Regions from separate parts of the Streptomyces sp. NPDC051211 genome, predicted to be linked through region 1. Evidence: riboswitches for the same ligand, from Rfam matches in the RefSeq annotation. Region 1 holds a riboswitch; each other region holds the start of a gene.
What was found. Region 1 has a riboswitch for cobalamin ahead of AB0447_RS34610 (cobalamin biosynthesis protein). Riboswitches for the same ligand answer to the same signal wherever they lie in the genome.
Positions count from the first base shown of each region.

Region 1 (4,789 bases):
ACGCTGAGCGGGGGGCCGCCCGGCAGGGGGCGGCCGGGTTCGGGCCGCAGGGCCGCGTCGGCGGCGTACCGGCCGGCCGCGACGGCGGCCGCGCAGGCACCTATGAGGGCGGTGGTGACGGCCGCTGCCGTCGCTGTCGCGGTGCGCACCGTTCCAGTCTGGGCGGGAGGGCCGGGCCCGGCCAGTGGAGTGGAATATTCCGCCGAGTACCCCGGGCGGTGTCGTGCAGGCGCGGGAAGCCGTCCGGACCGCTCCCGCCCGCGCGTGATCTGGGTCTCTTCCGGGGGGCGGACGGAGGGCTTCCGGGGCCGGCCGACCCGTGCGGAGGGATCCGTTCACCCCGCTTTGACGTGCACGAATCGGCCCATCGGCGGCACAATCGGGACGAGCGTCCCGAACCCGGGCCGGGCTGGTACACCGCACCGCCTGCATCAGTTCACTTTTCGTTCACCTAGGTTGCCTACGGTCGGCGAGCCACTGACGCCAAACAGAAGCCTGGGTAAATGGAGCACATAACGCTTCTCCTCGGGATCGTGATCATCACCGCTCTCGTGTTCGACTTCACGAACGGTTTCCACGACACAGCCAACGCGATGGCTACCACCATCTCGACCGGCGCCCTCAAGCCCAAGACGGCGGTGGCCATGTCCGCCGTGCTCAACCTCGTCGGCGCGTTCATGTCCGTGGAGGTCGCCAAGACGATCTCCAAGGGCCTGGTCAACGAGGACGGCATCCAGCCAGAAGTGATCTTCGCCGCGCTCGTCGGCGCCATCCTCTGGAACCTCGTCACCTGGCTGGTCGGACTCCCCTCCAGCTCCTCCCACGCCCTGATGGGCGGCCTGATCGGTGCCGCGATCGCCTCCGCGGGCATCGGCGCCGTCAACGGCGACGTGGTCGTCACCAAGGTGCTGATCCCCGCGATCGCCGCGCCGATCGTCGCCGGTGTCGCCGCGATGCTGGCCACCAAGGTCACGTACAAGATCGGCAACAACGTCGGCGAGAAGACCTCGGCCAAGGGCTACCGGGCCGGTCAGATCGCCTCGGCCGGTCTGGTCTCCCTCGCGCACGGCACCAACGACGCGCAGAAGACGATGGGCATCATCACCCTGGCCCTGGTCGCCGGCGGTGCGCTCGCCCCCGGCTCCAACCCGCCGGTCTGGGTCATCGTCTCCGCCGGTCTGGCGATCGCGCTCGGCACCTACCTCGGCGGCTGGCGCATCATCCGCACCATGGGCAAGGGCCTGACCGACCTGCAGCCGCAGCAGGGCTTCGCCGCCCAGACCTCGGCCGCCAGCGTCATCCTGGCCTCGTCCACCCTCGGCTTCTCGCTGTCCACCACCCACTCGTGCTCCGGCGCGGTCATGGGTGCCGGCCTCGGCCGCAAGGGCGGTGTGGTCCGCTGGTCCACCGCGACCCGCATGTTCATCGCCTGGGGTCTGACCCTGCCGGCCGCCGCGCTGGTCTCGGCCCTCGCCGAGTGGGTCATGCGCACCGGTGACGTCGGCGTCGCCGCCGTGACCGTCTTCCTCGTCGGCTCCTGCCTCGCCATCTGGCTGATCTCCCGCCGCCAGGTCGTCGACCACACCAACGTCAACGAGCTGGAGACCCCGGGCGAGGAGCCCGGAGTGGTCACCACCGCGATGGCCGCCGTCACCGTGCCGCCGGCCGGTACCACCGCCGCCGTCACCGACGAGGACCTGAAGGCCACCATCTCCGCCCCCAGCGCGCACGCGTCCGGCGAGGCCCCGACGGCTCCGGCCGCCGCGGTCTGACGATCAGAGAAGGTTTCGGCAGTATGAAGATCGACTGGGCAGCTCTCGGCTCCGTCTTCGGGGTCAGCCTCTCCGCCACCGTGGCCCTGGTGGCCCTGTTCACCCTCGGCATGGTGGGCCTCTCCAAGCACGAGGCCGCCACCGATCAGGGCGGCGCCGCCACCCTGGCCCGCACCGGCGCCTACGCCTGCTTCGCGCTCTGCGCCGCGGCCGTGGCCTACGGGATCTACCTGATCGTCGTCTGATCCACCGCGTACAAGGCTCCCCCCGGTTCTCCGAGGGGAGCTTTCGCATGCCCTGCCCCACCTTCACCGCAGGTCAACGGCGAGTTGACGGGCAATCTCAGTGCGTGGTGGACTGCCCGAGCCATTACGGCGGCAGCAGAGGAAGTCCGGTGAGAATCCGGCGCGGTCCCGCCACTGTCACCGGGGAGTACGGACGTCAGCCCGTACCGCCGGGAGCCAGGAACTCTCGCCGCCGGACACGTCGAACCAGGGCGCGGACCCTGAGTGAGGACATAGCTGCCCCATGCGTGCCGATCGCGTATTCGCGTACGGCGTGACGGCGGGCCTGATCGGCGACCGGATCCTCGGGGATCCACGCCGCGGGCACCCCGTCGCCGCCTTCGGAAGAGCCGCCGCCGCCGTCGAACGCGCCCTCTGGCGCGACCGGCGCTCCCGGGGCGTGGTGCACGCCCTGGTGTGCGCCGGAGGCGCCGCCGCCGTGGGCGTGCTGGGCGCCCGCGCCGTGCGCGCCCGGCCCGCCGCCGTCCGGATCGCCCTGACCGCCGCCGCCACCTGGGCCGTGGTCGGCGGGACCTCGCTGGGCCGGGAGGCCCGCGCCATCGGCGGGGCCCTTGCCGCCGGGGACGCCGAAGTGGCCCGGGAACGCCTCCCCCACCTGTGCGGGCGCGACCCGCACGCCCTGGACGAGCAGCAGATCGCGCGTGCCGTCGTGGAATCGGTGGCCGAGAACACCTCCGACGCGGTGGTCGGGGCCCTGGTGTGGGGTGCCGTCGCCGGTGTGCCGGGGCTGGTCGCCTTCCGCGCCGTGAACACCCTGGACGCGATGGTGGGCCACAAGTCGCCCCGCCATCTGCGCTACGGCTGGGCCTCGGCCCGGCTGGACGACCTCGCGGGCTGGCCGGGAGCCCGGCTGACCGCGCTGGCCGCCGTACTCGCCGGCCCGGACCGTCGGGGGGCGGTCCGGGCCTGGCGCTCCGACGCGGCCGCCCACCCCAGCCCCAACGCCGGCCCGGTCGAGGCCTCCTTCGCCGGGGCGCTGGGCGTCCGGCTGGGCGGCACCCTCGCCTACGGCGGGCGGGTGGAACACCGGGCCGTGCTCAACGGAGAGACCGGGCGGCCGGTGCAGATCGCCGACATCGAACGGGCGGTACGGCTGTCCCGGCAGGTGACCTGGCTGGCGCTGGGTGCCTGCGTGGGCGCCCGGCTGCTCGCCCCGCGGATCGCACGAGCCGCACGCGGTGCACGAGTCGCACGAGTCGCAGAAGTCGCAGGAGTCGCAGGAGTACAGAGGGGACGCGGATGAGCAGCGGCACGAAGCGGGGCGGGGGCCTGCTGGTCGCCGGCACCACCTCGGACGCGGGCAAGAGCGTGGTCACGGCGGGCATCTGCCGTTGGCTGGCCCGCCAGGGCGTGAAGGTGGCGCCGTTCAAGGCGCAGAACATGTCGCTGAACTCCTTCGTCACCCACGAGGGCGCGGAGATCGGCCGGGCCCAGGCCATGCAGGCCCAAGCGGCCCGGGTGGAGCCCACGGCCCTGATGAACCCGGTGCTGCTCAAGCCCGGCAGCGACCGCAGCAGCCAGGTGGTGCTGCTGGGCAAGCCGGTGGGCGAGATGAGCGCGCGCGGCTACCACGGAGGCCGGCAGGAACAGCTGCTGGGCGTGGTGACGGACTGCCTGGAGCAGTTGCGGGGCACGTATGACGCCGTGATCTGCGAGGGGGCGGGCAGCCCGGCCGAGATCAACCTGCGGCGCACGGACATCGTGAACATGGGCATCGCGCGGGCCGCGCGGTTCCCGGTGGTGGTGGTCGGGGACATCGACCGCGGCGGCGTCTTCGCCTCCTTCTTCGGTACGACGGCCCTGCTGTCCGCCGAGGACCAGTCGCTGATCGCCGGCTACCTGGTGAACAAGTTCCGCGGCGACGTGACGCTGCTGGAGCCGGGCATGGAGATGCTGCGCGGCCTCACCGGCCGGGCGACGTACGGGGTCCTGCCGTTCCGGCACGGCCTGGGCATCGACGAGGAGGACGGCCTGCGGGTCTCCCTGCGGGGCGCCGTCCGGGAATCGGTGGTGGCCCCGCCGGTGGGCGAGGACGTGCTGCGGGTCGCGGTGTGCGCGGTGCCGCTGATGTCCAACTTCACCGATGTGGACGCGCTCGCGGCGGAGCCGGGGGTGGTGGTGCGGTTCGTGGACCGGCCCGAGGAACTGGCCGACGCGGACCTGGCCGTCGTACCGGGCACGCGCGGCACGGTGAAGGCACTGCAGTGGCTGCGCGAGCGCGGCCTCGCGGACGCCCTCGTCCGGCGGGCCGCCGAGGGGCGGCCGGTGCTGGGCGTCTGCGGCGGCTTCCAGGCGCTGGGCGAGCGGATCGAGGACGAGGTCGAGTCCCGGGCGGGCGTGGTGGACGGGCTCGGGCTGCTGCCCGTCCGCATCCGCTTCGAGCGGGAGAAGACCCTTGCGCGGCCGGCGGGTTCGGCGCTCGGGGAGCCGGTCGAGGGGTACGAGATCCACCACGGCGTGGCCGAGGTGCTGGGCGGGACCCCCTTCCTGGACGGGTGCCGGGTCGGGTCGGTGTGGGGAACGCACTGGCACGGCTCGCTGGAGTCGGACGGGTTCCGGCGGGCGTTCCTGCGCGAGGTGGCTTCGGCTGCGGGGCGCCGGTTCGTACCCGCGCCGGACACGAGCTTCGGCGCCCTGCGCGAGGAACAGCTGGACCTGCTGGGCGACCTGATCGAGGAACACGCGGACACCGGCGCACTGCTCCGCCTGATC
Region 1 covers NZ_JBFBAV010000068.1:10,757-15,545, forward strand. Annotated here, with positions in the region: gene AB0447_RS34595 (alpha/beta fold hydrolase) at 1-149, opposite strand, end outside; gene AB0447_RS34600 (inorganic phosphate transporter) at 504-1,772, shown strand; gene AB0447_RS34605 (hypothetical protein) at 1,796-2,017, shown strand; cobalamin riboswitch at 2,108-2,264, shown strand; gene AB0447_RS34610 (cobalamin biosynthesis protein) at 2,301-3,320, shown strand; gene AB0447_RS34615 (cobyric acid synthase) at 3,317-4,789, shown strand, end outside.

Region 2 (4,789 bases), on a different contig from region 1:
CACCTGGGCCAGCGAGTCCAGCAGCAGGAACCCGATCCGGTACATGACCAGGGCGACGTCCACCACCGGGGCCGGCACCCCGGCCCGGACCAGCCGGGGCAGCACGTCCGAGACGGGGGTGGTGAACGCGAACAGCAGTACGCCGAGCGAGGCCGCCGACGTACGGAGCAGGAGGTCCGCGGCGTGCCGCGGCCCGTCCGGGGCGAGCGAGACCCAGCCGTCCGGGCCGCCCACCGCGAACAGCAGCGGGACGGCCCCGGTGAAGCAGAAGCCCAGCGGGATCCGGAAGGCCCGCCACAGCTGCCGCCCGGCCACCCCGGCCGGGCCCAGCAGCACCGCCAGGGTGGCGCAGGCCACCAGCGGCCCGCCTGGCCAGGGCGGCAGGCACACCGCGCTGACCGTCAACCCCAGGCCCAGCAGGGCCTTCTCCAGCGGGTGGCGGCGGCGCCACCGACTGCTGTGCGCCGCCGCGTCGATGGGCAGCACGGGGTCAGGACTCCGCGCCGCCGGCCGGGGCGGGGCCGTCGGCCTCTGCCGGGGCGGCCTTTGCCGGGACGGCCTTCGCCAGGGCGGGCTTCGCCGCGGCGGCCTCCGCCCTCGCCTGCTCCGCCTCCTCCTCGGCGGCGACCGCGAGCACCACGGCTCCCTGCGCCCGGGAACGACCCTCGGCCAGCCCCTGCCGGCGCCCCTTGCGCAGGCCGAAGTAGTACGCGAGCACGCCCGCGCCCAGCGCCGCCTGCAGCGCGAACAGCGCCGACTCCACCTCCCCGGACGGGGGTTCGTACAGCGGGGAGAACCACGGCTCGTAGTCCGGCTTCAGCTCGGTGATCGCCGCCTCCGCCTGCGCGTCCGCGCCGGTGAACGGCTCCTCCTTGTCGTCGCCCAGCCCCAGGGCGAGCGGGAGCACGGCCAGCGCCGCCACCACCAGCAGCAGCAGGGCATTGATCTTCGCGTTCTTCGACATCAGACCGCCGCCTCCGGGTTCGTCTTCGCCTGCGCCCCGGTGAAGCGGGCCACACCCAGCCGGATCAGGTCCGACTTGCTGGACTGCATCAGCAGCCGCATCACCAGCACCGTCAGCAGGCCCTCGCTCACGGCCAGCGGAATCTGGGTGACCGCGAAGATCCCCCCGAACTTCGCGAGCGCGCCCGCGAACCCGCTCCCCGGGTCGGGGAAGGCCAGCGCCAGCTGGACGCTGGTGACGCAGTAGGTGATCAGGTCGGCGAAGAAGGCGCCGAAGAAGACGGACACCATCAGCGGGGTGCCGGACTTCTGCAACAGCCGGTAGACCGCGTAGCCGGCCCACGGGCCCGCGATCGCCATCGAGAAGACGTTGGCGCCCAGGGTGGTCAGCCCGCCGTGGGCGAGCAGCAGCGCCTGGAAGAGCAGGGTGATCGTGCCCAGGACCGCCATGATCGGCGGCCGGAACAGTATGGCGCCCAGCCCGGTACCGGTGGGATGGGAACAACTGCCGGTCACCGAAGGGATCTTCAGGGCGGACAGGACGAAAGTGAACGCTCCGGACGCACCGAGGAGCAGGGTGCTCTCCGGATTCGCCTTGACCTCACGGGTCAGTGCGCGGACTCCGTGGACGACGAAGGGAGCAGACGCGGCGCCCCAGGCGACCGCGTGCAACGGGGGTAGGAACCCCTCGGCAATATGCATGAGTGGGGAGACCTCTCCAGCACCTCGTGGATGGACAACGCGCCCCGGCCGGTCTCCTGGCTCACGGGTGCTGATGCCCTGGCTCCGCCTTCCCGGGCCGCGCGGTCTCCCACGTCAGCCCAGTGGCTTCCCGTAGGAGTGGAGCCGGACTTCCCGATCACAGTGGCGAGGGCCGCACCGGTTTTCCACCGGTTTCCCGTACACCAAGGCCCGATGACCCTAGTGGTCCGCACGGACCGGCCACAACCCGACCCCGGCGCGGCCCCGACCCCGGCGCCGACCCCGGCCCGACCCCGGCGCCGGTCAGGCCGGGCCCGGTGCTCCGCCGTCCGGACCTCCGCGGTGGCGGGCCCGCACGGCCGCCCACAGGCTGGGGAGGTGACCGAGGACAGCCGTACGCCCGACGCACCGGACTACTCCGACCTGAGTGCCGTCTACGTGAACTGCACGCTCAAGCGCTCGCCCGAGACCAGCAACACCGAGGGACTGATCGCCCGCAGCCGCGCCGTCATGGAGTCGGCGGGCGCCCGGACGTCACTGATCCGTGCCGTGGACCACGACATCGCGACCGGCGTCTGGCCGGACATGACCGAGCACGGCTGGGAGACCGACCAGTGGCCGGTGCTCTACAGCCGGATCATGGACGCAGACATCCTCGTGCTGTGCGGCCCGATCTGGCTCGGCGACAACAGTTCGGTGATGAAGCAGGTGATCGAGCGGCTGTACGCGTGCTCCTCGCTGCTGAACGACAGGGGCCAGTACGCCTACTACGGGCGGGTCGGCGGCTGTCTGATCACCGGCAACGAGGACGGGGTCAAACACTGCGCGATGAACGTCCTCTACAGCCTCCAGCACCTCGGGTACGCGGTCCCCCCGCAGGCGGACGCCGGCTGGATCGGCGAGGCCGGCCCCGGACCCTCCTACCTCGACCCGGGCTCGGGCGGCCCGGACAACGACTTCACCAACCGCAACACGGCCTTCATGAGCTGGAACCTGATGCACCTGGCCGCCCTCCTCAAGCGCAGCGGCGGCATCCCCGCGCACGGCAACCAGCGCTCCGAGTGGGACGCGGGCTGCAGATTCGATTTCCCCAATCCCGAGCACCGGTGACCGGTTGCCCGCGGTGCGACCAGGACTGGATGAGCGGGAACGGCGACCCGGGCAGCATGCGGATCAGGCCGCTGACCTGAGAGCCGGGGACGGCAACGGGAACGGAAAGCGGGACGGGCCGGGGCCCGGGGCGTGCGACGACACCCCGGGCCCCGGCGGCAGGTCCGCCGCGTCCGCGTCAGCAGACGTTGGCGTGCTTGACGTCCAGCACGAACCGCTCGGGTCCGTGCAGCTTGAAGGCCTTGTACTCCGGCCTGGTGTTGAAGGCGGCGCCGAAGGTCACGTACCCCTCGTAGTCGCCGGTCATGGCGATGCCCTTGAGCTTGGGCAGGTAGATCTTGAGGAGCTTGGGCCCCTTGTAGACCGAGTGGCCCGCGTCGTTGTGTGCCTGGGCGGGGTGCAGGCGTATCTCCAGGAAGTACTTCCCGGCGAGCGGGACCGGCTTCCCGGACCCGTCGTAGTAGAGCTTGGCGGTCCGGCGGACGGTGACCTCGGGTACGTATCCCCGGACGTCGATGACGAGCCGGTCGTACGTGCAGTGGCCGCCCCAGCGGGCATTGACCACGTGCGGGGTCTGGGTCCAGGTGCGGTCCGTGGCCCGTTCCGGGGCCTGGATCCGAGCCGAGGCCGGAGCGGCGAGCCCGACTCCGGCGGTGAGGAGGGCGCCCGTGACCAGGGCCACGAGCTGCCGGCGGCGTATGGGGTGGAGGCGATTCATGACGTCCCCCGGTTTCTCCGGATGAAGGGGACAGAGCTGACATCCATGGAGACATCCATCGTCGCCGTACGGTTCCATCGGCGCGACGGCAAAATGTCGCGACGGCACCATGGGCTGAGACCATGGCCCCCTCAGTAACTCGTGTCTCTGGGGGGACCATGCGCATCACCCGTACCGCCGTCGGCCTGGTGGCCGCCACCGCCGCCGCGGCCCTGCTGGCCGGCTGCACCGCTCCGGCCGAGAAGGCGAAGCCCACGGCGCCCCCGGCGACCACACAAGCCCCGCCGGCCCAGGGCGCCCCGGCCGCGCCGTCCGACACCGAGCCCCGGCCCCAGGACCAGAACCTGCTGGCCTGGACCGGCGACCCCAACGACGCGGGCCATGTCACGGCCCAGTCCGCCGCCGGTGTCGGCGGCCGGGTGACCCTCGTACGGATCGTCCTGCGCGAGCGGATCACCTGGTCGAACATCTGGCTGGGCCTGGCCGGCATCGACCCCCAGGCCTCCCTGTCCGACTGCTACCTCGGCGTGTACGACGCGAGCGGCACCCTCCGCGCCGCCACCGCGGACATCTCGCCCCAGCTGATGACCGACCCCGTCGCCAAGCCGCTGGCCCTGGCCAAGCCGTTCACGGCCGAGCCGGGGACCTACTTCATCGCGCTGCTGCTGAACGGCACCTGGGCCACCAACGGCCTGACCCTCAAGGCCACCGGAGCCGGCATCTCGGTGAACGCCGGCCTGACCCCGCCGAGCCTCCGGTACAGCACCGTCCTGACCGGGCAGACCTCCCTGCCGGCCACGGTGAACCTCAAGGACCAGTCCACCAGCACCATCAACACCGGGTGGGCCAGTCAGTGGTACGCGATCTCCTGAGCCGCGAGCGCGGCGGGATCAGCACTCGATGACGTTGACCGCGAGCCCGCCGCGGGCCGTCTCCTTGTACTTGATCTTCATGTCGGCACCGGTCTCCTTCATGGTCTTGATGACCTTGTCCAGGGAGACCTTGTGGCTGCCGTCGCCGCGCATGGCCATCTTCGCCGCGGTCACGGCCTTCACCGCCGCCATGCCGTTCCGCTCGATGCACGGGATCTGCACCAGGCCGCCGACCGGGTCGCAGGTCAGGCCCAGGTTGTGCTCCATGCCGATCTCGGCGGCGTTCTCCACCTGCTCCGGAGTGCCGCCCAGCACCTCCGCCAGCGCGCCCGCCGCCATCGAGCAGGCCGAGCCGACCTCGCCCTGGCAGCCGACCTCGGCGCCGGAGATCGAGGCGTTCTCCTTGAACAGCATGCCGATCGCG
Region 2 covers NZ_JBFBAV010000002.1:5,682-10,470, reverse strand. Annotated here, with positions in the region: gene cbiQ (cobalt ECF transporter T component CbiQ) at 1-486, opposite strand, end outside; gene AB0447_RS03055 (energy-coupling factor ABC transporter substrate-binding protein) at 491-964, opposite strand; gene AB0447_RS03050 (energy-coupling factor ABC transporter permease) at 964-1,665, opposite strand; cobalamin riboswitch at 1,694-1,888, opposite strand; gene AB0447_RS03045 (flavodoxin family protein) at 2,044-2,775, shown strand; gene AB0447_RS03040 (hypothetical protein) at 2,954-3,493, opposite strand; gene AB0447_RS03035 (hypothetical protein) at 3,652-4,365, shown strand; gene AB0447_RS03030 (L-serine ammonia-lyase) at 4,384-4,789, opposite strand, start outside.
Region 2: another riboswitch for cobalamin. It lies ahead of AB0447_RS03050 (energy-coupling factor ABC transporter permease); the one in region 1 lies ahead of AB0447_RS34610 (cobalamin biosynthesis protein).

Region 3 (4,789 bases), on a different contig from region 1:
TCGAGGGAGCAGGCCAGCGCGTCGGCGTCGACGGCCTGCGGGAGGGGGGTGGCGGCGGCCGGGACGGCGGCGCTGCCGGACGCGGCGCGGGCGATCTTCGTCGCCGGGCGGGACCGCAGGTAGTAGGTGGTCTTCAGGCCCTGCTTCCAGGCGTACGCGTACATCGAGCTGAGCTTCCCGATGGTCGGCGTCTCCAGGAACAGGTTGAGCGACTGGCTCTGGTCCAGGTACGGGGTACGGGCCGCCGCCATGTCGATCAGGCCGCGCTGCGGGATCTCCCACGCCGTCCGGTACAGCTCGCGGACCTCGGCCGGGATCCAGCCGAAGCCCTGCACCGAGCCCGAGGCGTCGCGCAGCGCCTCGCGGGTCTGCGCGTCCCACACGCCGAGCTTCTTCAGCTCCTCCACCAGGTAGGCGTTGACCTGCAGGAACTCACCGCTCAGCGTCTCGCGCTTGAAGAGGTTGGAGACCTGCGGCTCGATGCACTCGTACACGCCGGCGATCGAGGCGATCGTCGCGGTCGGGGCGATCGCCAGCAGCAGCGAGTTCCGCATGCCGGTCGCGGCGATCCGGGTCCGCAGCGCCGCCCAGCGCTCCGGCCAGTGGTGCTCCACACCGTAGTGGTCGGGGTGCAGGACGCCCTGCGCGGTACGGGTCTGCGCCCAGGCGGGAACCGGGCCGTGGCGCTCGGCGAGGTCGGCGGAGGCCTCGTACGCGGCGAGCATGATCCGCTCGGCGATCTTCGTGGAGAGGGCCTTGGCCTCGGCGGAGTCGAAGGGCAGCCGCAGCTTGAAGAACACGTCCTGCAGGCCCATCGCGCCCAGGCCCACCGGGCGCCAGCGGGCGTTGGAGCGGCCGGCCTGCTCGGTCGGGTAGAAGTTGATGTCCACGACCCGGTCGAGGAAGGTCACGGCGGTCCGGACGGTCTCGTCCAGCCGCTCCCAGTCGAGCTCCCCGCCCTCGGCCCCTTCCACCACGAAGGCGCCGAGGTTGACCGAGCCGAGGTTGCAGACGGCGGTCTCGCCGTCGTTGGTCACCTCGATGATCTCGGTGCAGAGGTTGGAGGAGTGGACCACCGAGCCCGGCAGTGCGGTCTGGTTCGCGGTCCGGTTGGAGGCGTCCTTGAAGGTCATCCAGCCCTGGCCGGTCTGCGCGAGGGTGCGCATCATGCGGCCGTACAGGTCCCGGGCCGGCATGGTCTTCTTCGCCAGCCCGGCGGCCTCGGCCTTGCGGTAGGCCTCGTCGAAATCGTCGCCGTACAGGTCCACCAGCTCGGGCACATCGGCCGGGGAGAACAGCGACCACTGGCCGTCGGCGTTGACCCGTCGCATGAACTCGTCCGGGATCCAGTGCGCCAGGTTCAGGTTGTGGGTGCGGCGCTGGTCCTCGCCGGTGTTGTCGCGGAGCTCCAGGAACTCCTCGATGTCCGCGTGCCAGGTCTCCAGGTAGACGGCGGCGGCGCCCTTGCGGCGGCCGCCCTGGTTCACGGCGGCGACGGAGGCGTCCAAGGTCTTCAGGAACGGGACGATGCCGTTGGAGTGCCCGTTGGTGCCGCGGATCAGCGAACCGCGGGCGCGGATCCGGGAGTACGACAGGCCGATGCCGCCCGCGTGCTTCGACAGGCGGGCCACCTGGTGGTAGCGGTCGTAGATCGAGTCGAGCTCGTCCAGCGGGGAGTCCAGCAGGTAGCAGGAGGACATCTGCGGGTGCCGGGTGCCGGAGTTGAAGAGGGTGGGGGAGGACGGCAGGTAGTCGAGGCGGCTCATCAGCCGGTAGAGGGAGGCGACTTCCTCGACCGCGGCCACGCTGTCGTCCTCGGCGAGGCCACAGGCCACGCGCAGCATGAAGTGCTGCGGGGTCTCGATGACCTGACGGGTGATCGGGTGCCGCAGCAGGTAGCGGCTGTGCAGGGTGCGCAGGCCGAAGAAGCCGAACCGGTCGTCGGCGCCCTCGGCGAGCGCGTGCTCGACCAGCGAGTCGAGCCGCGCGGCATGGGCCTGCACGAAGTCGGCGGTGCGGTCGGCGATGAGACCCTCGCGGTGGCCCACGGCGACGGACTCGGCGAAGGAGACCGCGCCCTGGCCGGCCGCCTCTTCGGCGATGGCCAGCGTGAGCAGTCGCGCGGCCAGCCGCGAGTACGCCGGGTCCTCGGAGATCAGCCCCGCGGCCGCCTCGGTGGCCAGCCCCCGCAGCTCGGCCTCGTCCGCGTCCGAGCTCCGGCCGCGCAGCGCGGCGGCGGCGACCCGGCCGGGGTCGGTGTCGGGCAGATCGGCGGTCAGCTCGGTGAGAGTCCGCAGCAGCGCGGCGCCCGGGCCTTCGGCGGGCTGGGCGGACTCGGCGCGCGGTGCGGCAGGCGCGATGGTCACGGGGGAGCTCTCCTCGCTCGGCTCCGGTCACCTGCGGAAGGCGGGGCGCGAGGCAGCACATGCGGGCGTGGCAGGAACGCGTACACCGCATGGCGTCCACCGGCCCAACCGCGAGGCCCGGACGAATCGGCACCCGGACCGGTCGGTCAGGGCGCACCGTCGGCAGGTGCTCGGACTTGGGGCGCCCCTTCTGGCGAAAGGTGCGCTTTCATACCGTTGCGGGACAGTTCCGGATTCGCACCGGATTCCCCTGCGGCGACAGCAGCCATGAGCATACATGTGGGGGGCCGTGCATGCGTGACCCCCCACATGTTGTGTCGGCGCGGCTACTGTGCCGGGCCGTGCAACTCCAGGGCGTAGGTGAGCAGCGGCACGGTGGGGATCGGCGACCAGTCCCGATCGGGGGTCCGTACGAAGCCCAGCCGCTCGTAGATCCGGTGCGCGGCCGGGCTCCCGGCCTGGGTGGAGAGCACCAGCCGCCGGACCCCGTGGATGGCCCGGGCCCGCTCGATGCAGGCTCGCACTAGGGCCTCCCCGGCGCCCCGCCCGCGGCCGGCGGCAGCCACCGCGAGCATCCGGAACTCGGCCTCCGCGGGGCCCGCGATGTCGGCGAGCGGGCTGCCGGGCGGGGCGAAGGTCACCCCGCCGAGCAGCCGCCCGTCGAGCACGGCCACGAGCACTTCCCCGTCCCCGGCCCGCCCGGCGACGTCCCGCAGCTTCTTCTCGTAGAAGTCGGTCCCGTTGTCGTCGAGCAGCCCGTCGCCGAGGTACGCGGCCGCGGTGATCTCACCCAGTTCGGCGTACTCGGCGGCCACGGCCGCCCTGATCACTATGTCCATGCTGTCCAGTCTGCGCGACGGGTGTGGGCGCCCGGCGCTATCGTCGGAGACAGACCGTCGAAGAAGGCGAGCGAGGCATGACCGTGATGACCGACCGGCCCAAGATGCTGACCGAAGAGTTCGAATCCCTGGCGCGCATAGGCGCCCGTGAGATCGAGGGGTTGCGGCTGGAGTTCATCGACGGAAAGCTGGGGGTCAAGGCAGTGCCCGACGGGGACCACGACCGAATTGTGCTGTGGCTGTCTCGCGTCTGTATGCAGCACCGGCCCGAGTTGTGGCTTCACGTCGAGCGGGGTCTGAAGGTCCAGGAATACCGCTCGGGCCGCGCGCGCCCGGACGCATCCATGGCTCCGGACGACGCCTTCGTCGGCCAAGGGGAGTGGGCTGATCCGGCGCCTGTTCTGATGGTTGTCGAGGTCACTTCGTACGACTCCGATACCGACGGGCGCGATCGCAACGAGAAGCCACGCGCTTATGCCCAGACGGGCATCCCGGTGTACCTCCTCGTCGACCGCGACAGCTGCGAGGTCACCGTCTACAGCGAGCCCAACGGTCGCCGCTACCAGAACGCCCGGACCGTGCCCTTCGGCCAGGATGTCGAACTCCCCGAGCCTGTCGGCATTACCTTTCAGAGCGAGCCCCTCAAGGACTGGGTGCGCTGAGGCAGCAGACCGCGCAGGGCCCTGCCGGGGATCGGCGGGGCCCTGCGCACGTACGGGAACTCAGCAGCAGCGGAAGCCCTCGCGCGGGTCCGCCTCGCGGGCGTCGACCCGGGCGTGCTCGAAGGCGCGCCGGGTCATGACCTCCGCGTCCGGGTCGTGCGAGCGGGCGTGGGCGACGTACCGGTCGTACGCCGCTTCGCCCGAGAACTCGCGGACGTAGAACCGGACCTTGGCCAGGCGCTGCCGCAGCGTGGTCACGTGACCGGTTCCTTCACCTTGCCGCCGCCGGAGTCGAGGCCGGCGGCCGCCAGTTCGGCCCGTTCCTCGGCCGTTGCGATCAGCCCGGCCGGGGCGACGATCTTCGACTCGGTCCACGGGACCTCGGAGAGGGTCACCGATTCGGGGCGGCGGACGGCCTTGATGCAGGTCCGGGCAGCGTCCGCCAGGACGATGATGATCAGCACCGCGAACAGGGCGGAGAGGACGCCGTCGACGGTGGCGTTGGTGACCACCGTGTGCATGTCGTCCATCGACTTCGCGGGCGGCAGCACCTTGTCCGCGTCGATGCCCGCCTGGTACTTGTCGCGCTGGGCGAAGAAGCCGACCTTCACGTCGTCCGAGAAGACCTTCTGGTAGCTCGCGGTCAGCGTCACCGTCGCGTCCCAGACCAGCGGAACACCCGTCACCCAGGCCCACTTGAGCCGCCCGGACTTGACCAGCAGCGTGGTGCAGACGGCCAGTGCGACCGCGGCGAGCAGCTGGTTGGCGATGCCGAAGAGCGGGAAGAGCTGGTTGATGCCGCCCAGCGGATCCTTGATGCCGACCCACAGGAAGTAGCCCCAGCCACCGACGACGATCGCACTCGCGAACCACACGCCCGGCTTCCAGCTGACGTCCTTGAAGGACTTGTGGACGTTGCCGA
Region 3 covers NZ_JBFBAV010000002.1:254,068-258,856, reverse strand. Annotated here, with positions in the region: gene AB0447_RS04160 (ribonucleoside-diphosphate reductase subunit alpha) at 1-2,366, opposite strand, end outside; cobalamin riboswitch at 2,510-2,651, opposite strand; gene AB0447_RS04155 (GNAT family N-acetyltransferase) at 2,693-3,205, opposite strand; gene AB0447_RS04150 (Uma2 family endonuclease) at 3,283-3,867, shown strand; gene AB0447_RS04145 (YbdD/YjiX family protein) at 3,928-4,125, opposite strand; gene AB0447_RS04140 (carbon starvation CstA family protein) at 4,122-4,789, opposite strand, start outside.
Region 3: another riboswitch for cobalamin. It lies ahead of AB0447_RS04160 (ribonucleoside-diphosphate reductase subunit alpha); the one in region 1 lies ahead of AB0447_RS34610 (cobalamin biosynthesis protein).

Region 4 (4,789 bases), on a different contig from region 1:
ACTCCTTCGGCGCGCGCGGACCGCCGCAGCATCCACAGGAAGCAGGGTCCGCCGACCAGCGCGGTGACCACCCCGACCGGTATCTCCTCGGGGGCGGCGGCAGTACGGGCGACCAGGTCGGCCAGGACCAGGAACACCGCCCCGCCCAGTGCGGCCACCGGCAGCAGCGCCCGGTGTCCGGCGCCGACGGCCATCCGGGCGGCGTGCGGGATCATCAGCCCGACGAAGCCGATGGCCCCGCTGTACGCCACCAGCACCCCGATGACCAGCGAGGTCAGCACGAACACGGAGGCCCGGAACCGGCCGGTGTCCAGGCCGAGGGTCTGCGCGCCCTCCTCGCCGGCGAGCAGCAGGTCGAGCGGCCGGGCCAGTGCGAGCAGCAGGCCGGTGCCGAGCAGCAGGGTGGCGGCCGGCAGGGCGAGTTCGTCCCAGCGGGCGCCGCCGAGGCCGCCGAGCGTCCAGAACAGCACCAGGCGGACCTGGTCCGCCTCGGCGGCGAGGACCAGGACCAGGCTGGTGAGGGCCGACAGGACGTACTGGACGGCCACCCCGGCCAGGATCAGCCGCCCGGTGGTCATGCTGCCGCCGCGCCGGGCCATCGCGTACACGCAGACCAGGGCGCCCAGGGATCCCGCGAACGCGGCGGCCGGCAGGGTCACGGTGGTCGCGAATCCCGCGCCGACGCCGAGGACCAGGACGGCGACGGCGCCGGCGGAGGCCCCCGAGGAGGCGCCGAGCAGGAACGGGTCGGCGAGCCGGTTGCGGACCAGGGCCTGCAGCACGGTGCCGGTCACGGCGAGCCCGGCCCCCACGACGGCGCCGAGCAGCACCCGCGGCATGCGGACGTCCCACACGATGGCGGCGAAGGCGCCGGTGTGCTGCCCGCCGAGGACGATGTCGAGCACCTGTCCCGGGGAGATCCGTACCGGGCCGAGCGCCAGACCGGCGACGGCGGAGGCCAGCAGCGCGGCGGTGAGCCCGCCGAGGACGGCGGCCGTCCGGCGGGTCACACCGCTCCGGGGTGCAGCTGGCGGGCGAGGGACTCGACGGCGTCGCCGACGCGGACGCCGAGCACGGCCGAGGACAGCGGCAGCACGACGAACCGCTTGTTCTTGATGGCCGGCACCTGGGCGAGGGCCGGGTCGTTCAGCAGGCGCTGCTTCTTGGCCTCCACGGGGGTGCCGCCGTAGTCGTAGATGAGGATGACCTCGGGCTTGCGCTCGATGACCTTCTCCCAGGACACCTCGCCGAAGGAGTCCTCGAGGTCGGCGAAGAGGTTCGTGCCGCCGGCGCGGGTGATGATGTCGTTGCCGATGCCGTGGCCGCCGGAGGTGGAGGCGGCGCTGTCGCCGCCGTCGTAGGCGAAGACGGCGGGCTTGGGCCGGCCGGACACCTTCTGCGCCACGGCGTCGATGCGCCGCTGCTGGTCCTCGATCAGCCGGGCGCCGCGCTCGGGCACGCCGAAGGTGCGGGCGACCTCGGTGATTTCGGTGCGGAGCTGGTCGAGTCCGACCGGGCCGCCGGTGCAGTACTCCACGTTGAGGCGGGTGTTGATCCCGCTCTTCTGGAGGCCGGCCCGGTCGCGGCCGGCCGCTTTGTCGAAGGCGCTGGCGTAACCGCCGTACACGAAGTCGGGGTTGGCTGCGAGCAGTTGCTCCTTGGAGGGGTACTCCTTCGCCAGCACCTTGATCTTGTCGTAGGCGGGGCGGTAGGCGGGCAGGATCGCGTCGTCGAGGTAGGCGGTGCCGACCATGCGGTCCTGGAGGCCGAGGGCGAGCAGGATCTCGGTGGTGTGCTGGGTGAGGGTGACGGCGCGCCGGGGCGGTTCCCGGTAGGTGGTGCCGACCCCGCAGTTGGTGGCGGTGTACGGGAATCCGGGCGCGGCGGCCCGGGGCTCGGCGTCGTCGTCGCCGGAACCGGCACAGCCGGCCAGCGGGACGAGGAGGGCGAGGGCGGCGAGCGTGCGCAGGGCGCCGGGGATGCGGCGCGCGGCGGCGCGCGGGTACGACAGGACCACGGGAAGCCTCTCCGGGGGATCCTCGTCCCCTGGTCGACGTGAAAGGTGAAGAGGCGGCGCGTCAGTGTCTGACTTCCGGCTCCCGTGGGGGGAACCGGTCACAGTGGCGGGACCGCACCGGACTTGCACCGGTTTCCTGATCTGCGCCGCCCGGGGGTGACGCGGCCCAGTCTGCCAGACGGCGCAGGGTGCACGTGATGGACTGATCTCCGCACCTGATCTCCCGGGAGGAAGACCATGACGAACACCTGGCTCCCGCCGCGCGAGTACATCGCGACTCTGCCTCCGGCCACCGCGTACGCCTGCCTGTACTTCACCGATGCAATCGGCAACCCGGTCCAGTTGCGCGCCACGTACAGCACGGAGGCGTGGCAGTTCCCGGGCGGGAACATGGATCACGGCGAGACGCCGTGGGAGACGGCGGTGCGGGAGTGCGAGGAGGAGACCGGGATCGTCTTCTCGGGTGAACCGAAGCTGCTGGGTGTGCACTTCCTCACGCCGCGGGGCGAGGACTGGCACACCAACCACATCGGGTTCATCTTCGACGGCGGCACGCTCGACCAGGAACAGATCGCGGGCATCGTGCTGGACCCGGGCGAGCACAGCGAGTTCCGGGTGCTGCCGGTCGAGGAGTGGGTGAAGGTGATGACCCCCGCCAACTTCGCCCGGCTCGCGGTGATCGACCGGGCCCGCCGCACGGGCACGGTGGCGTACCTGGAGTCCGTCCCATCGGTCACATGAGCACACCGGCCGCCCGCCGGTCGCCGCTGTGGCCCCAAACCTCCGGCGTCAGCCGCTGCGCCGGATGGTCTACCCCAACGGGCACGTGGGCTGGCCGGCGCGACCAGCCACGCCCTGGTCCGCGAGGTACTGTCGGACAGCCGGTTCAGTTCGCGCGCCGAGCTGGCGAACTGGCCCGTTCCGGGGGGCCCGCCGCCGAATACCAGGCCCCGCCGGCCGAGGCCGGCATGTTCCTGCGGATGGACGCGTCCGAGCACACCCGCTACCGGGTCCCGATGCGTACCGACTCGGACTTCTACGGGGTGAAAAGCCTGCCGGTGACATGGTGAGGTGAGACGGGGCCCCTTGGCAGCTCGGGGATGCGGTCCCGGCCGAGCCGGACCAGGAGGCCCTGCCGCCGCTTCTCTACCCCCGGCCCACGCCGGATCCCACGCGCTGGAACAGCCGGCCGGCGAGGTCGACGCCGACCACCGCCCCGCTTGCGTCGCGGGTGAAGAAGCCGCGCTGGCCCTTCAGTCCCCCGCCGGTGACGATGTACTCGTCCCCGTCGCCGGGCAGCAGGCCGACGGCGGCCGGCGCGTGGTCCGGGGGCAGGTCGGTGTCCGCCGCCGCGCGGATCTCCGGCTTGATCCGGACGTCGAGGAGCAGTCCGGGCCCGTCCGTGCTGCTGATGGTGAGGGTCATGGCGTCGATGTCGTAGCTTCCGACGATCTCCCGGGCCCGCGCCTCGTCATAGGGGAGCGGCTCCGGTTCCCGGTCGGTGACACCCAGGTAGGTCTGGAGTGCCCAGCGGACGATCGCCTGGTTGCAGAGGATGCCGTCCGGGCCGGCGTTGGACATCGCGACGACGGCGAAGTTCCGCTCGGGCACGACGAGGAACTCGGCGAACTGGCCGATCGCCGAACCTCCGTGACCCACCGTCTGGACGCCGTCGACCTCGCGCAGGAACCAGCAGATGCCGATGGCGTCGCCGAGCGTGCTGCTCCGCAGTGCGACCGTCGGCTCCTTCATCCGCTGGAGGGCCGCGGCCGGCAGAACCGGGACACCGCTCTCCGCCCGGCCGTCGCCGAGCTGGAACCGGGCCCAGCGCAGCATGTCCGCCACCGAGGAGACACCGCCGCCGCCGGGGTTGTGTCCGCGCGGGATCCGCCAGGGGCGGGCGATGGACAGCGTTCCGTCCTCGCCGAGGTTGTGGCCGACGGCGAACCGCCGGGTCATGACGTCGTCGGGCCCGAAGAAGGTGTCCGAGAGCCCCAGCGGCTCGAGTACGAGGGAGGCGACGGCCCGCTCGTACGTCATCCCGGTGACGGTCTCCAGGATCCGCCCGGCCAGGTTGTACCCGGCCTGGCTGTACGAGGCCCGGGTGCCCGGCCGGGCGATCATGTCCAGCTCGGACATCTTCGCCACGTAGCCGGCCAGGGCGTCGTCCCCGTCGCCGGTGTCGGCGATGACCGCCCAGTCCAGCCCCGCGGTGTGGTTGAGCAGGTTCAGCACGGTGATCTCGGCCGCGGCCCGCTCGTCCGCGAGCACGAGCTCGGGAACGTAGTGGCGCACCGGCAGTTCCAGGTCGATCCGGCCGCGCGCGGCCAGCCGCATCAGTGCGGTCGCGGTCAGGGTCTTCGTGACCGACCCCAGCTGGAACAGGGTCGATTCGTCGACGGGCAGCGGGTTCTCGGTGCTCGTCACGCCGTGGCAGGCGAAGACCTCCCGTCCGTCGACCCAGACCCCGACCGCAACGCCTGGGACGCCCAGCTCGGTGGCGGTCGCCTCGACGAACCCGGACAGCGTGTGATGTGACATGCCACTCCCCTTAGCGCACTTGCACTGCGTTCAAGTGAAGGGTAGCCAGCACTTGAACGCAGTGCAAGCGGGGCTCCGAGGGCTCGGCGGTGGGCGGAAAATGCGTTGCCGGGGCCACCGCCGTCGGCGAGGCTGCCCCGCATGTCCGAGCAACGAGCAGCACAGTCCGTGTCCGACCTCTTCACCGCCACCGGCCGCCTGAAGGCGATCCCGCGCAAGGCCGCCCGCCGC
Region 4 covers NZ_JBFBAV010000001.1:159,291-164,079, reverse strand. Annotated here, with positions in the region: gene AB0447_RS00820 (iron ABC transporter permease) at 1-1,010, opposite strand, end outside; gene AB0447_RS00815 (ABC transporter substrate-binding protein) at 1,007-1,933, opposite strand; cobalamin riboswitch at 2,059-2,197, opposite strand; gene AB0447_RS00810 (NUDIX domain-containing protein) at 2,255-2,758, shown strand; gene AB0447_RS00805 (serine hydrolase domain-containing protein) at 3,164-4,558, opposite strand; gene AB0447_RS00800 (DUF2087 domain-containing protein) at 4,700-4,789, shown strand, end outside.
Region 4: another riboswitch for cobalamin. It lies ahead of AB0447_RS00815 (ABC transporter substrate-binding protein); the one in region 1 lies ahead of AB0447_RS34610 (cobalamin biosynthesis protein).